DNA from 4 places in the Paenibacillus sp. cl141a genome. Region 4 is predicted to be linked to each of the others. Evidence: riboswitches for the same ligand, from Rfam matches in the RefSeq annotation. Region 4 holds a riboswitch; each other region holds the start of a gene.
What was found. Region 4 has a riboswitch for thiamine pyrophosphate ahead of tenA (thiaminase II). Riboswitches for the same ligand answer to the same signal wherever they lie in the genome.
Positions count from the first base shown of each region.

Region 1 (3,784 bases), on a different contig from region 4:
CCCGAAACGAACCTTGAACGTGGCGGAACAGATAAATGAGGGAGCTTGCAAACAGGATGATTTCGAATCCCCAGAATAATTGAGTCAAAATTGTCCGGAAAGCGCTCTCTTTCCCCAGCCAAAAATAACAAGCATCGATGATTCGAGCCGAGGCATCCGCCATCAGCCCGGCACTTACCATAAGCCAAAACCTTCGAAGATGCGGCTCGTAATGCCGACTGATCCGTAGTAAATAGACGGAAGCGGCAGCGGAAGCCATAATGACTAGAACACGCTGAAGCAATAAAGCATCAGGCATCCACAGAACCGTCATTATCTGAATGAATGCATATATGATGGCGAGTCGAATCCACAGATGATCTGCTGGATTTGGACTCATAAGCATTCCTCCTCGGCCAAAAGGCAAGCTTTCTTCAACGCTTGTTTGTTAGGTCTTTTGAATTAATAGTTATAGTTCTCATGATACTTTTTACCCACCTAAAAGTAAAGATGAGGAAATGAAAGAAAGACCATCGATTCTACTCTATTAAACCATCGCGCTCCAAAAGCTTTCCGTCCTCAAGACCCACTTGACGTATAGGAATTATGTGATAACATTTCATTCATATCTCATATGAATCGGAAAGGGTGTTTAGCCTTGTCACAGAAACGATTGGATCATGTCGGCATTGTCGTTCGGGACCTTGAAGCCACGATTGCTTTTTACACAACCGTCGTCGGACTTGAACTGAAGGATCGCCTTACCCATACCAATGGCGTCATCCAGCTGGCATTCCTCGGATTTAACGGCAGCGACGAAACGGAAGTCGAGCTTATCCAGGGTTACAGCGACACGCTTCCCGCAGAGGGCACCGTCCATCATTTCGCCGTCAGCACCGATAACATCGAAGCGGAATATGCGCGCGTTCAGGGACTGGATGTACCTCATCTTGACGAGGAAATCGTAACGCTTCCGAACGGGTACCGCTATTTCTTCGTCCACGGTCCCGAAGGAGAATGGATTGAGTTCTTCCAGCGCTAACCGCTGACGAACAGGTTCATATCAAAATGCTTCATCCCGTGAATGGTTAACAGGGTTCATTCTTCCAACCGCACAAGCCATGTCCAATACGAAGACCTGCCTCGTTCGCATCCCCTTTCGAACTAGACAGGTCTTTGCGTTAGGACTATAATAACGGGTGTAACGTCCGAAACTTCATAAATCCCGGGGGAGCTGGAATTAGGCCGGCTGAGAGTGTATCCGATGATACTGACCCTTACACCTGATCTGGGTAATGCCAGCGTAGGAAGTCCATGTTTGCGGCAGCTATGATTTGCCGTGGTATACACTTACGCCGTCATGCGTCCTGATATCATTCAGGGCGCTTTTTTTGTGGAGTCAACGAGGTCATAGAAAGAGAATTCAAAGGAGAGAAGACACGATGAAGAAGGGAAAATGGATGGCGCTGCTTCTCGCTTGCGCCCTGCTGTTGGTTGCGGCCGGATGCGGTACAGGCGGAAAGAACGAAAATACAGGTACCGAGGGCGCAGACGGCCAGGCGGCCGAAAAGCTCCGCGACGTACAGCTGATGCTCGATTGGTCGGCCAACACGAACCACACCGGGCTGTATGCAGCCAAGGAGCTCGGGTATTATGAGGAAGAAGGGCTTAACGTCCAGATCGTCCAGCCGGGAGCCGGCGGAACGGATACGCTGGTCGCATCCGGCAAGGTGCCGTTTGGCATCAGCTACCAGGAAGGCGTCACGCTTGCCAGAACCCAAGGCCTGCCGCTCGTCTCCATTGCGGCGATTATTCAGCATAATACATCCGGCTTTGCCGCCCCCAAGGACAAGGGGATCGTCAAGGCTGGCGATTTTGAAGGGAAATCCTACGGCGGCTGGGGCTCGCCTGTTGAGGAAGCCGTCATGAAATCCATCATGGAGATCGACGGCGCCGATGTCAGCAAAGTAAATATGGTTAACATGGGCGATGCCGATTATTTTACGGCCGTCAAACGCGACATTGATTTTGCCTGGATCTTCTATGCCTGGACCGGTATCGAAGCCGAGCTCCGGAACGAGCCGCTTGACATGATCTATGTGAAGGACTACTCCGAGCAGCTTGACTATTACACGCCGGTGATCGTAACGAACGAGAAGCTGATCCAGGAGGACCCGGAGCTTGTCAAAGCATTCATGCGGGCGACCTCAAAAGGGTACGACTATGCGATTCAACATCCTGAGGATGCGGCTGCCCTGCTGACGAAGGCCGTTCCCGAGCTGGATGCCGAGCTGGTTCTTGCCAGCCAGAAATGGCTAAGTCCCCGCTATCAGGATGATGCCGCCCGCTGGGGCGAGCAGAAAGCCGAAGTATGGTCGGGGTATGCGGACTGGATGTTTGAACGCAAGCTGCTCGAGAAGGAGCTCGATGCGGACAGCGCCTTCACCAATGAATTTTTACCGGAGAAACCATAGGATGCATTTAATTTGGAAGAGAGACGGCCTGTCCGGCAGGCTGCCTCTCTTCCATTACAATATAGCTTGCATGAAAGGATGAGTTTAGATGGCAAACACCCTCTTGAGCATACAAGTGATACCCAGAACGCCGGATGGAGGCGACAGCATTCCTTATGTGGATGAAGCGATCCGGGTCATTCAGGAGTCGGGCGTGAAATACGAGGTCCATGCGCTCGAAACCACCTTGGAAGGGGAGCTTTCCGAGTTGTTGAAGATCGTTGAGCGCATGCATGAGGCGCTGGTGAAAGCAGGAAGTCCCAGCGTCATATCCCAGGTCAAAATCGCGCACCATCCGGGCGGCATCAGCATGGATAAGCTGACTGAGAAATACCGTCCATGAGAAAAGGCTGGTGGAGCTCCGTTTGGCCGCCCGCTGCGGCGGTCCTTTTCTTTTTGACGGTATGGCAGGCCGCGGTATCGGTATTCGATATAGAGCCGTATATTTTGCCAGCGCCGACGGCTATCGGGCATGAAGCCGCCACCGGCGCCTCCGGCCTTTTTCAGCATACGCTGGCCACGCTGCAATTAACCCTGGTCGGATTTATGATCGGTACGGCGATCGGCCTTGTCATCTCGTTGGCCCTGCATCTGGTGCCTTTTCTCAAAACTGCCCTTTATCCGCTTCTTATTCTTAGCCAGAACGTGCCGACGATCGCTCTCGCCCCGCTCCTTATGATTTGGTTCGGCTTCGGCATGCTGCCCAAGGTTATCGTGATTACCCTGGTCTGCTTCTTCCCCGTAGCCGTTGCCGCCCTGGACGGACTGGCGCGTACCGACCGAACCATGATGAATTACATGCAGATGGCGGGAGCCACTTCATGGCAGATCTTCACCAAGCTGGAGCTGCCGCATGCGCTCCCCTCCATCTTCTCCGGGATCCGCATCGCGGCCACCTATTCGGTCATGGGTGCGGTGATCGGGGAATGGATCGGCTCAGACCGGGGCATCGGCTACTATATGATGCTGCAAAAATCCGGCTACCGTACGGACCGGGTGTTTGTTGCCATTCTGATCATCGTCCTGCTCAGCCTGCTGATGGTGCTGCTGATCACCCTGCTGGAGAAGCGCCTGATCCGCTGGAATCGAAAAAGTTAAACTACGGTGAACGGACATTTTCCAACCTATATAATAAGGAGGCTGTTTAGCGACATGACACATCAAGTATCCCTGCCGGATCATGACGGGCACCGCCAGTCCTCAACCGCGGTCCCGCCAGCGCCTGCCCTTGAGGTTCGCAGCCTTCATATCACCTTCCGCGAACGGCGCAGCGAAGTGCACGTGCTGGATGG
Region 1 is NZ_FNZO01000004.1:93,314-97,097, forward strand. Features, by position in the region: gene BMX45_RS13190 (GGDEF domain-containing protein) at 1-379, opposite strand, end outside; gene BMX45_RS13195 (VOC family protein) at 638-1,021, shown strand; TPP riboswitch at 1,197-1,306, shown strand; gene BMX45_RS13200 (ABC transporter substrate-binding protein) at 1,422-2,453, shown strand; gene BMX45_RS13205 (MTH1187 family thiamine-binding protein) at 2,542-2,835, shown strand; gene BMX45_RS13210 (ABC transporter permease) at 2,832-3,590, shown strand; gene BMX45_RS13215 (ABC transporter ATP-binding protein) at 3,645-3,784, shown strand, end outside.
Region 1: linked by a shared signal. The riboswitch ahead of BMX45_RS13200 (ABC transporter substrate-binding protein) and the one ahead of tenA (thiaminase II) in region 4 are both predicted to bind thiamine pyrophosphate.

Region 2 (3,784 bases), on a different contig from region 4:
TCATGGGTCAGCACCGTCATAAAAAACAGCGCACAGATCAGTCCCAGCTTCACCACCGGATTCGCCCGGTGCAGCCAAGTGATCCGCACAGGATTCCATATATTCATGCGTTCACCCCCGTATGGAGATAACCGGACGCAGCCAGCGTATCTCGCGACGCATCGGCGCGATTCGCTCCGTCCGTCTCCCGTCCGGATTCCGTCCCGCTACACCAGCGCGGGGAAGGCAAACTTGACGTCAACCGCCCCTCTCGAATCTCCCAGATGTGCGTGGCCGCCCGCTGCGCGATCTCCATTTCATGGGTCACCATGAGAATGGCGGTTCCGGCGCGGCGCAGCCGTTCGCACATCTCCAGAATCGCGAACGTGTTCCGCGCATCCTGTCCGAAGGTCGGTTCATCCAGGAGCAGGACGGCCGGCTGCCTTGCCATGGCCGTGGCAACGCTCAGCCGGCGCTTCTGGCCTGTCGAGAGCTGGTACGGGTGCCTGTTATCCATGCCGTCCAGCCCAAAGCGTTCCAGGCAGCGGTCGGCCCGTGCCTTCGCTTCATCCGGCGGCATATGGTCCACCAGCAGCGAGTACATCACCTCATCGCCAATCCGTTCCGTCAGAAACTGAAGCTCCGGATTCTGAAACACGAATCCGATTTGGTGCAGCTGCCGCTCTCTCTTCTTCCGCACTTTCCTGCGCTTGCCCTGGATAACCTCCTCCCCGCAAAGCACATAGGTCCCTTCGGCGCGCAGGAGCCCCATCAAACTGAGCAGCAGCGAGCTTTTGCCTGCGCCGTTCGGCCCGATCACCGCAATGAAATCTCCGGGGTATACCTCAGCCGAAGGAAGAGAGACGACCGGTTTCTCCCATCGCAGTCCCCGGAAATCATCTAACCGAATGACAGGCTCCCCGAGTTGGGGGTACGATGAGTCTGCCTCATGCATGAAACTTCCCAGCTCATCGCCTGGCGCGTCTACCGGAGCAAACAGCTCCCGTCCTGCCCGAGACTCCGCATAATCCTCCCATACGTCGGGATACCAGATGCCATACGCCTGAAGCTCGCGCGCATACTCGGCGAATATCGCTGCCGGCGGACCATCGCCCAGAATGGCGCCATCCGGGGTGAACAGCACCACGCGGTCCACGTATTGGGCCATTTCTTCAATCCGGTGCTCCACGATAATCAGCGTACGCCCTTCCGATACGGCCTTCACCGCAGACCAGATTTGCTCCCTGCCTTCCGGGTCGAGCAGCGCGGACGGCTCATCAAGGAACAGCACCTCCGGCTCCAGCAGAAGGGCTGAAGCCAGCGCAAGCCTCTGCTTCATCCCCTGCGACAGATGACTGATCGGCATATGCAGCTCCTGAAGGTCAAGCCCAACCTCATGCAGGACGGCTTGCATCCGCTCCTTCATCTCGTCGCGGGGAACGCTGAGGTTCTCCAGCACGAAGGCCAGCTCTTCATCCACGTATGGCATGCAGAACTGGGTATCCGGATCTTGGAATACATATCCCCAAGAGCGAGGCACCAGCTGGGCTTCGCATTTCATCGGCACCTCCGTGGCGCGGGGAATCATTCCGCTAAGCACCTGAAGCAGCGTGGATTTGCCGCAGCCGCTCGGACCGAGCAGCAGCACCTTTTCCCCGCGGGCAGCCGAGAAGGACAAGTCCTTAAACATCAAACGCTCCTCGCCCGGATACTTCAGGCGCAGTCCCTCCACATGCACGGCCTGCTCCGTACCCGCCTCGGCGGTTGAAGACGAAACCCAGCGGGCGGCGGTTTTAGACATGGCGCGGATCATCCAGTGCTTCATAATCCTTCTTGGACGCAGGGCGCAGCAGCGATGTAACGCCTGTACGATCCAACGCTTTGGCCAGCAGCAGCATGAGCAAGCCGGCGATGACGGCGCCGCTGAGAACCCGCATGCCATACTTGGCGAGGAACATCCAGGTCTGCAGATCATCGGTATAGCTGTAATAGAAGTCCATCACCATCGAGCCGACCGCCGCGCCGGCACCGGCAATCGCCACCGTCCACGCCGAGGTGCTCCGGTAACGGAACGCCGCGAATACCAATTCCGCGCCCAGCCCCTGAATGAGCCCGTACAGCAGCAGCGTCAGTCCCCAGCCGCTCCCGAACAGCACTTCCACGTGAGCCGCCGCCACCTCCGCGATGATGGCCACTCCCGGCTTGCGGATCAGCAGGTAAGCGAGCGTGGCCGCTGCGAACCACATGCCGTATAACAGTTCATCCGCTTCGAAGAACAGCGGTTTCAGCAGATTGTAAACCGATCCCCAGAAGTGATAAATGACGCCGAGCACCAGCGATACCAGCACCGTCACCAAAATATCGCTCAAACGCAGCCCTTTTCTAGGCTGTACCCCCAATTTTTCCTGCACTGACGTTCCCATAACAACACATTCCCCTCTCCACCGCTATTTTTGTATAAACACAACAAAAAACCGTCTGGAAAAACGCGCAGACGGAAAAATAGGCCCTATGTAGGCAGGGTCGGATATTCTCTACGCTGGCATTACCCAGTTCAGATTAACGGTCAACAGCGGATAGCAGCTGCAATCTCAGCCTGATTCACTCAAGCCCCCGTATTCCCTATTCGGTTTCATGTTAATCTTAAAATACACATTCGTTCCCCAATTAGCAAGAACCTTTTTTCAAAAATGGCTATTTATTGATTTCCGGCTCATTCTATGTCAATATCAGAGTGATTGGCTTTTCCACCCAACGTTTTATTGCCGACACCTATGCACAAAGGAGAATGACATGGCTAAACAATTGCTGCGTCTGATGACCGAGCTGTCCTCCCGCAAGTGGCTGTCCCGCATCATGGGGCATTGTTCCCACAGCCGGCTGAGCCGTCATCTAATACCTGCATTTATACGAATCTACCAAATCCCGGCGCATGAAGCGGAGAAGGAGATCCACGAATACCGTTCGCTGAACGAATTCTTTTCCCGCCGGTTAAAAATAGGCCTCCGTGCCATAGACGACACCGCCGATGCCATGATAAGCCCCGTCGATGCCACGATTTCGGCGATGTGTACCGTCAACGCCGGCACCATCCTCAGCGTCAAGGGACAGGATTATACCCTGAGCGAGCTGCTCGCCAAGTCACCGAGAATGGAGAATTATATCAACGGTTATGCATTCGTATTGTATTTAAGCCCGACCGACTATCATCGCATACATTCCCCGGTAACCGGCATTCAAGCGGAAAGCGAGCATTTGAAGGGCCGGGTATACCCCGTGAACGATTTTGCGATGACCCATATCCGGAACGTGCTCAGCCGCAACGAGCGCCTCATTACCTATATTGCCCATGAATTCGGCGAAGTTGCGGTCGTGAAGGTCGGAGCCATGAACGTAAGCAGCATCCGTTATGCCGACGAGAGCGTGAAGAAATACGACATCGGCGACGAACTTGCGTACTTTGAATTCGGCTCTACCGTCGTTCTCTTGACAGAGAACGGCACGTTTACTCCGCGCGGCGACTTGGAACCGGGCTCCAAGGTGAAGATGGGAGAACTGCTCGGTTTGCTGCACCCTTCCACAGCCCGAAAAGGGTAATTCCTTTCTCCTTCCAAGCATACGCTATAAGCTAAGTCCACGAAACATGCGACGGATGAAGGAGGATTACCGCCTGCTCAGCAGCCGGTAAATGATCCGCTGAAACAGCCGATCCGGCAGCAGTCCCTTGATCCGAGCGGTCAGCCGCGTGCCTCGGGGCAGCGTATAGCGGAACCTCGGTTTGGTCATGGACGATATGCTTGCCACA
Region 2 is NZ_FNZO01000002.1:96,619-100,402, reverse strand. Features, by position in the region: gene BMX45_RS05535 (energy-coupling factor transporter transmembrane component T family protein) at 1-107, opposite strand, end outside; gene BMX45_RS05530 (ABC transporter ATP-binding protein) at 104-1,780, opposite strand; gene BMX45_RS05525 (ECF transporter S component) at 1,773-2,402, opposite strand; TPP riboswitch at 2,494-2,606, opposite strand; gene asd (archaetidylserine decarboxylase) at 2,773-3,576, shown strand; gene BMX45_RS05515 (oxidoreductase) at 3,643-3,784, opposite strand, start outside.
Region 2: linked by a shared signal. The riboswitch ahead of BMX45_RS05525 (ECF transporter S component) and the one ahead of tenA (thiaminase II) in region 4 are both predicted to bind thiamine pyrophosphate.

Region 3 (3,784 bases), on a different contig from region 4:
GTTTACGGTACACAAAATAGCGTCGACTTTATGCGAATTCGTGCTGAGGGCAAACCGGGAGTGGACGGGTGAAGGGAAGATGCTGTTCCGTTTGTTCAACCGCTACAGCCCAGCCTTGGGGGATCGGCTGGAGGCAGCGCTTCTGGCGATTTATCGGGAGGATGATCCTGAGGACCTTATTGCATTGACGGAGGAAGTGCTCAGCCCGTACGGAGGCAAGCTGCTGGTCGGATATGAGGAATAATAAGCCTTGCATAAAAAAGAGGGGGTACATCAGCCGTGACGCTCGCCCGCCACAAGCAATAAGATAATAACGTGATTAACTCACGTCATTCTTTTAAATCCAGGAGGGATCTTCATGAGCGGAGCATACGGCGGCGCATGGGGCAATTCAGTAGGAACTATATTGGTTCTCTTTATCCTGCTCGTAATCATCTTGAGTGCTTGGGTTTAAACACCGTCAATATTCTTGCCTGCAATTGATAAAGGCCCGGCGCTTGCCGGGCCTTTATCTGTTGAAAAGGACCTTAAGCTTTGACTTTGGGAGATGGACTGTGCGCCGAAACCACCGCGGTCATGACCAGATGGCTGCTGTCGGATTGGATCGCATGTTGGAACGCGTCTTCGAGTGATCCGAACACCCGGGACAACGTCCCGTCCAACCGGCTGGCGTAATGAACGCTTCCACCGAATGTGCCCGCTGCCTTCGCACGATCCACTTCTGCGTAAATGACATCCATGTAATTGGCGCTCCCCAACGGGTAAAGTGCGAATTGGCAGGCCGTTTCGATATCGGCGTGTTCCCCGATATCGTGGTTTAAGCGGGTCGAATCCTCGTCCATATACGCATCGGCATCCGTATCACCCGGACAGCCGATAGAATAAGTACCGTTAAAGACCGTGTGCACGCCGCTAGCCGCGGCATGAGCGAATATCGCTCTCGTCACATCAAACACATGCTCCGCACGTCCGCGAATACAAGTGCTCACATCATCCGTTTGGATCCATACCTTTTCCGAATCCACGGAACGAAGCGCCTCCGTGATCACTTCCACGAACCGATCCGTCATGGGAAATACCGAGAACCGGCATCCCACGATCCGGCTCGTTCCGCATACAAGCTCATTCATAAATTTTTTTCCTCCCCATTGTAAAAGTCCACGCAAAAAAACCGCACCCCATGAAGAAGTGCAGTTATGCCTACGCAAAGAAATAAACATAAATGCTACACTTCCCCACGCTAGTATGATCTAGATCGGGTGATAAGGGTTAACGGCGGCCCGCCGTCTCTCAGCACATGGCACCCCTAGTACAGCCAAACATCAAATATGCAGTTGGTAATCAAGCCGGCTCCAAGAACTTCCGAAGATCAGAAGGCGAAAGGCCTGCTTCCTGTGTTATTGTATCGTTTTGCCGGCAGGTTTTCAATGGCAGGGCACCATAAAAAAACCGCCTATTCCAATCCAATGGACTGAATAGGCGGCTTATGCCGGTAATGGCTTACTTGTATACCTTCACGCGATCTTCGAGCGGCGCAAATTCTTTTTCGCCCGGATCTGCAACCGGTTTGCCGAAAGGCATTTGAGCGATCAGCTTCCAGTTTTCCGGAATGTTCCATTCGGACTTCACTTTCTCGTCGATCAACGGGTTGTAATGCTGGAGGGATGCGCCCAGGCCTTCTGCCTCGAGGGACGTCCATACCACGAACTGCAGCATGCCGTTGGATTGGTTCGACCAAACCGGGAAATTGTCGGCATACAGCGCGAACTTTTGCTGCAGGTCGGCAACTACGTTATTGTCCTCGAAGAAGAGAACAGTGCCGTATCCAGCGCGGAATGCGCCCATTTTTTCTGCTGTGGATTTGAAAGCCTCTTCGTCTCCGACAACTTCTTTCAGAATGCCTTCGGTCAGGTTCCACAGTTTGTCATGCTGTTCGCCAAGCAGGACAACGACGCGTGCGCTTTGGGAGTTGAAAGAAGACGGAGTATATTTAACGGCTTCATTAACAATCTCCTGGATGCGTTCGTCGGAAATGACCGGGTCTTTGCTGATGGCATAATGGGAACGGCGATGCTTAAGTGCTGCTGAAAAATCTTTAGACATTGAAAAAAACCTCCTGATGTAATCATGTTTGCATAAGCCTGATAACAAAGATGTCCTTTAATTCAAGCAAATATGCATGTTGAGTTGAATTGCTGTCGTTGAATTATCATTCCACATTAACTTACGTTTAGTTAGAAATAATAATTATGTTAGCATATTAATATAACTTAGAGAGATTGTCAACGCCTCGAAAGAAAGTCAATTTATATTTTTTATACCCGGTTACTGAGAATTAAATCAGCTTCTACATCCGTATGGATTTCGGGAACCGCGAATCCCAAGCGGCTCAGCCTTGGTGATATAAAGTTTTATCTCTGCGAAACTCCATATTATGAACAAATCATGAACAAATGATACTTGGATGAATAAATTAAATGATTTTGATTCTCAATTATACTTGTCGACTGAGAATGTGAATGATATAATCCATATCAGAACGCAAATGATAATCAATCTCAATGAGAATGGTTGGGGAATTGCTGACTGCCGGGAGTTCGACAGACAAACGCATAGAAGGAAGAGCCATGAAGATTAGATACTTATTCGCAGCCGTTGTGGTACTCTCGATAATCTCGTTATTTATTGGAGTTAAAGATATTTCGCCACTGGAACTGTTCTCGATGACAGAACAACAACAGCATATTATGCTTGTCAGCCGGATTCCCCGGCTTGTCAGCCTCATATTGGCGGGTGTCAGCATGAGTATCTGCGGATTGATCATGCAGCAGCTCAGCCGCAACAAGTTCGTATCGCCGACCACGGCGGGCACCATGGACTCCGCCAGATTGGGGATCTTGGTCGCCATGCTCGTCTTTACGACAAGCGGCCCGCTTATCAAAATGCTCGTGGCATTCGTATTCGCGCTGGCAGGAACCTTTATCTTCATGAAGATACTGGATCGGATCAAGTTCAAGGACGCGATCTTCATTCCGCTGGTAGGACTTATGTTCGGTAATATCATCAGTTCGGTCGCGACCTTCTTTGCCTACAAATATGATCTTATACAGAATATGTCGGCTTGGCTGCAGGGCGATTTCTCCATGATCATGAAGGGCCAATACGAAATGCTGTATCTCAGTATCCCGCTTGTGATTCTGGCTTACCTGTTTGCCAACAAGTTTACGGTAGCCGGAATGGGAGAGGAATTCGCAACCAACCTGGGACTTCATTATCGGCGAGTCGTGAACCTGGGATTGGTCATCGTTGCGCTGGTTACGGCTTCCGTAGTACTGACCGTCGGCGTGATTCCGTTCCTTGGTCTGATCATACCTAATATTGTCAGTCTGTACTTAGGGGACCATTTGAAAAAAAGCCTTTCGCATACCGCGCTGCTGGGGGCCGGGTTCGTACTGTTCTGTGACATCCTTGGCCGGATCATCATTTATCCCTATGAAATTCCGATTAGTCTGACCGTGGGCGTACTCGGAAGCGGTATATTCATTTTCTTACTGATGAGGAGAAAGGCTTATGACTTATAAAGCCAAACTCGGCCTGTTGGCCGCGGCGGCAATCATCCTGGTGGCAGTCTTTCTGTTCATTGATCTTGGCGGCAATTGGGATTACGCCCTTCCAAGACGAATCAAGAAGGTGCTTGCCATTATTCTGACCGGCGGGGCGATCGCTCTGTCGACCACGGTGTTTCAAACGGTCACGAATAACCGGATACTGACGCCAAGCGTGA
Region 3 is NZ_FNZO01000001.1:186,132-189,915, forward strand. Features, by position in the region: gene BMX45_RS00895 (nucleotidyltransferase domain-containing protein) at 1-244, shown strand, start outside; gene BMX45_RS00900 (hypothetical protein) at 359-454, shown strand; gene BMX45_RS00905 (YkoF family thiamine/hydroxymethylpyrimidine-binding protein) at 528-1,130, opposite strand; TPP riboswitch at 1,216-1,318, opposite strand; gene BMX45_RS00910 (nitroreductase family protein) at 1,501-2,103, opposite strand; gene BMX45_RS00915 (ABC transporter permease) at 2,628-3,581, shown strand; gene BMX45_RS00920 (iron chelate uptake ABC transporter family permease subunit) at 3,571-3,784, shown strand, end outside.
Region 3: linked by a shared signal. The riboswitch ahead of BMX45_RS00905 (YkoF family thiamine/hydroxymethylpyrimidine-binding protein) and the one ahead of tenA (thiaminase II) in region 4 are both predicted to bind thiamine pyrophosphate.

Region 4 (3,784 bases):
CTTTGTTGGTTCCATATTCTGTGGAAGCTTATGTCCATGAAGGTCCTAGAGCAACAAGGCGACCGACACTCTCACGTCTAGATTGCAGCGCCAGCATCGCTGGCCGGTTCTGCAGCTCTGCGTACCAGCAGCATCGCCACACAGGCAGCCTAATCGCTCGACTAGTTCTGCGGCAATATTCCCGTTGTCCCCAACATGTTAGCGGACACCAGTTCCCTTATTTCCTGATTAACCCTCGATTCTTAGAGCTATCGGACACAGGATCCTTTATTACCGCAATAATCGGCCTATTTGCCGTCATATTCAATGAATAACGTCTCTGGTGTCCGTTAAATATCGATAATGGCCCCCATTCGGCTAAATAACGTATCCTCTGTCCGTTAGTCCTGGAGCAGTAGCACCAAGACCAGAAGTAGCACCAAGACCAGTAGTAGCATCAAGATCAGTAGTAGCATCAAGATCAGTAGTAGCATTTTAATACCAGCAGTCACCAAGATACTCGTTAACGGACACCAGTTCCCTTATTATCCTGATTAACCCCCGATTCTCAGATCTAACGGACACAGGATCCCCTATTACCTCAAAAAGGTGCCTATTTGCGATCAGATTCTATGAATAACGTATCTAGTGTCCGTTAGCTCTCAAAAATTACGCCTATTCAGCTAAATAACGTATCCTCAGTCCGCTTGTCCTCGATCTGTAGCACCAAGACCAGTAGTAGCACAGATCAGTAGTAACAAGATAAAGCAGTAGTACCAAGACGAGCGGTCCCACCAAACCAGGAGTAGCACCAAGACCACCAGTACTCTCAGCTATCTACTCTAAGTTATGCGGTTTTACATTCGTTTTGGTCGGCAGCCATCCATGCATCCCCTTGGGACACCGAATCCACCCATGTCCTCCCTGTAATAACGCTCGCTTCACGGCAACTTTTTACGGCATCTTCACCACGATCTCCGCCCCTGCAACATAGGTCATCGCTTTGATGTATTCCGGGTGTTGGGCACGCTGTTCCATTTCGACCGGAGTGAGGTCCTCCATTCGTGTCTGTACCCACCATAAGTTGCCGAACGGGTCCCGTACCCGTCCCACCCGATCGCCGAAGAACAAGCTCGTTGGCTCCGTCACGGAGACCGCTCCTGCAGCCAGCGCTTGCCGATACACATCATCGCAATCCTCAACATACAAACGGAGGTATGCCGGGCTATCCGGCCATTCCGGCTTCGCGTCAAACATCATGACGACGGCATCTCCGATTCGCACCTCGGCATGGCCGATGACACCATCGCCAACATAGACGCGGGCTATCTCTTCGGCCCGAAAAGCCTTTTTGAGGAATTCGATCAGCGCTGCGGAGTTTCTTGAGATGATCCACGGCGTCACGGAGGTGTAGCCATCCGGAATGGGTTTAACCGCTTTCGGTTGGTTTGTCATAAATACGCTCGCTCCTTTAAATTTCATTTATTTGAATTGTGTTTATGCACTCATTATGCGGGGGCATATATGACAGCCGAGCGTCAGTGTTTCCGGAATGAGTTTGGGTAGCCTGCGTTTTTATCTTGCGAAAAGACAGCCGCCACCGTACATCGTCACAATCACGCGGTCGGAGGAAGGTTTCGAGCTTGAGGTTCCGTCCACAAACTGTTAACGTTTGACACCACCCGCAATCCTATGTACAGTATTAAACAAAAGAATAGGAAGTCCACTAGGGGAGCCGTTGGCGGCTGAGACAAGAGCGTATCTTGGACCCTTTGAACCTGATCTAGTTCGTACTAGCGTAGGAAAGTGGAGCCTTCGAACATGAGGTCTCGGTGCGCTTTTTGGCGTACCCGGGCTTGTTGACGAAGCCGCTCCAGTTTTCGGGGCGGCTTTTTAGCGTTGTCTGAAAAGTCGTGTCTTACGGACTTCCTGCTCTTCAATATGTTGGAGGTGGGGACAAACATGAGTTTCACGCAAACGCTCCGTCAGCAGGCGGGAGGCATTTTTCAAGCAATCTTCGATCATCCCTTCGTAAAAGGCATTGCCGAGGGGAATCTGGAGCGGGAACAGCTGATTCACTATGTGAAGCAGGATTTTGAGTATTTGAATGCCTACATGCGGATTTACGGAATAGCCATATCCAAATCGACCAGCCGGGAAGAGATCGCAGCCTTTAACGAACAGATTTCATTCATTCTGCACAGCGAGGTGCACCCGCATCAGAATTTTTGCGCAGCCGCCGGGGTGACCTATGAAGAGCTGCAAGGATATCCGCTGGCTCCGTCCGCGCATCATTACATCCGTCATATGCTGACTGTAGCACATGAGGGTAGTTTGGGCGAGATTATGGGCGTGCTGCTGCCGTGCCCATGGACGTACCTGGAGATTGGCCGCAAGCTGTTGAATGAAGTGAAGCCGGATGCCTCCCATCCGTTTTACGACTGGATTTCTTTTTACGGAAACCGGGGGGAAGACGCAACAGCCAAATTCCGCGACCGTGTCGATGCATGGGCGGAGCGTGCGACGGCAGCCGAGCGGGAACGGATGAGGGAGCATTTTATGCTGAGCTGCCAGCTGGAGTATCTGTTCTGGGACATGGCTTATAAGCAGGAGGAGTGGCCGGTGCAGCTGGAGGCTGCGGTGCTGTAAAGAGCGATGTTCACAAGCACATGGAATTCCATTATAGCGAAGAGAGGCTGATATAAAATGCGTTCATGGGAAAAAGAGGTTTCGGCGCTTTTAACGAAGGTACAGCAGACGAGCCCCCTCGTTCACAATATGACGAACGTGGTGGTTACGAATTTTACGGCTAACGGCTTGTACGCGCTGGGCGCGTCGCCGGTCATGGCTTACGCGCCGGAGGAAGTGGCGGATATGGCCGCCATCGCGGGCGCGCTCGTATTGAACATCGGCACGCTGAACCGCGAGCTGGTGGATGCGATGATGATCGCGGGACAATCGGCGAATGCCCATGGCGTGCCGGTGCTGCTGGACCCGGTCGGCGCGGGAGCAACCCGTTTTCGGACGGAGTCGGCGCTGCGGATCCTAAGCGAGGTGAAGGTTTCGCTCGTGCGCGGAAATGCGGCTGAAGTCGCTCACCTTATCGGGGAGGTCCGCGAGATCAAGGGCGTAGACGCAGGCAATAGTGCAGGCAGCAATCATGCCGAGCTGGCCGTGCGGGCTGCGCGCGAGTTAGGCACGATCGTGGCCATTACCGGTGAAGAGGACGTGATTACCGATGGAACGGAAGTGCGCATCATTGCTGGAGGGGATGCGCTGCTTACGAAGGTAACCGGCGCAGGCTGCCTGCTGACCTCGGTGCTGGGTGCCTTTGCCGCGGTGGAAGCGAACCTGCTGCTTGCAGGTACGGCGGGTCTGGCCTTCTATGGGGCCGCGGCGGCGAAAGCTGCTGAGCAAACGGCAGATCTGGGACCGGGAAGCTTCCAGATCGCTTTCCTGGACGAGCTGGCGAAGCTTCATCCAGGATCGCTGGAAGGGTATGCCGCTGTACTGGAAGCGGGAGCGGCGGCTGCCGGAGGCACACGATGAGCGAGGCTCGCATACCCCGTGCCCTGACGATTGCCGGGTCTGACAGCGGCGGCGGCGCCGGCATTCAGGCCGATCTGAAAACCTTCCAGGAACTCGGCGTGTACGGCATGTCGGCGATTACCGCGATCACGGTGCAGAATACCTTGGGGGTTCACGGCGTATATCCGCTGCCGCCAGAAGCAACTGCGGAGCAGATTGAAGCGGTTGGCTCGGACCTCGGGATAGATGCATTGAAGACGGGCATGCTGTTCAACGC
Region 4 is NZ_FNZO01000005.1:472,904-476,687, reverse strand. Features, by position in the region: gene BMX45_RS17420 (VOC family protein) at 934-1,434, opposite strand; TPP riboswitch at 1,698-1,801, shown strand; gene tenA (thiaminase II) at 1,942-2,628, shown strand; gene thiM (hydroxyethylthiazole kinase) at 2,686-3,528, shown strand; gene thiD (bifunctional hydroxymethylpyrimidine kinase/phosphomethylpyrimidine kinase) at 3,525-3,784, shown strand, end outside.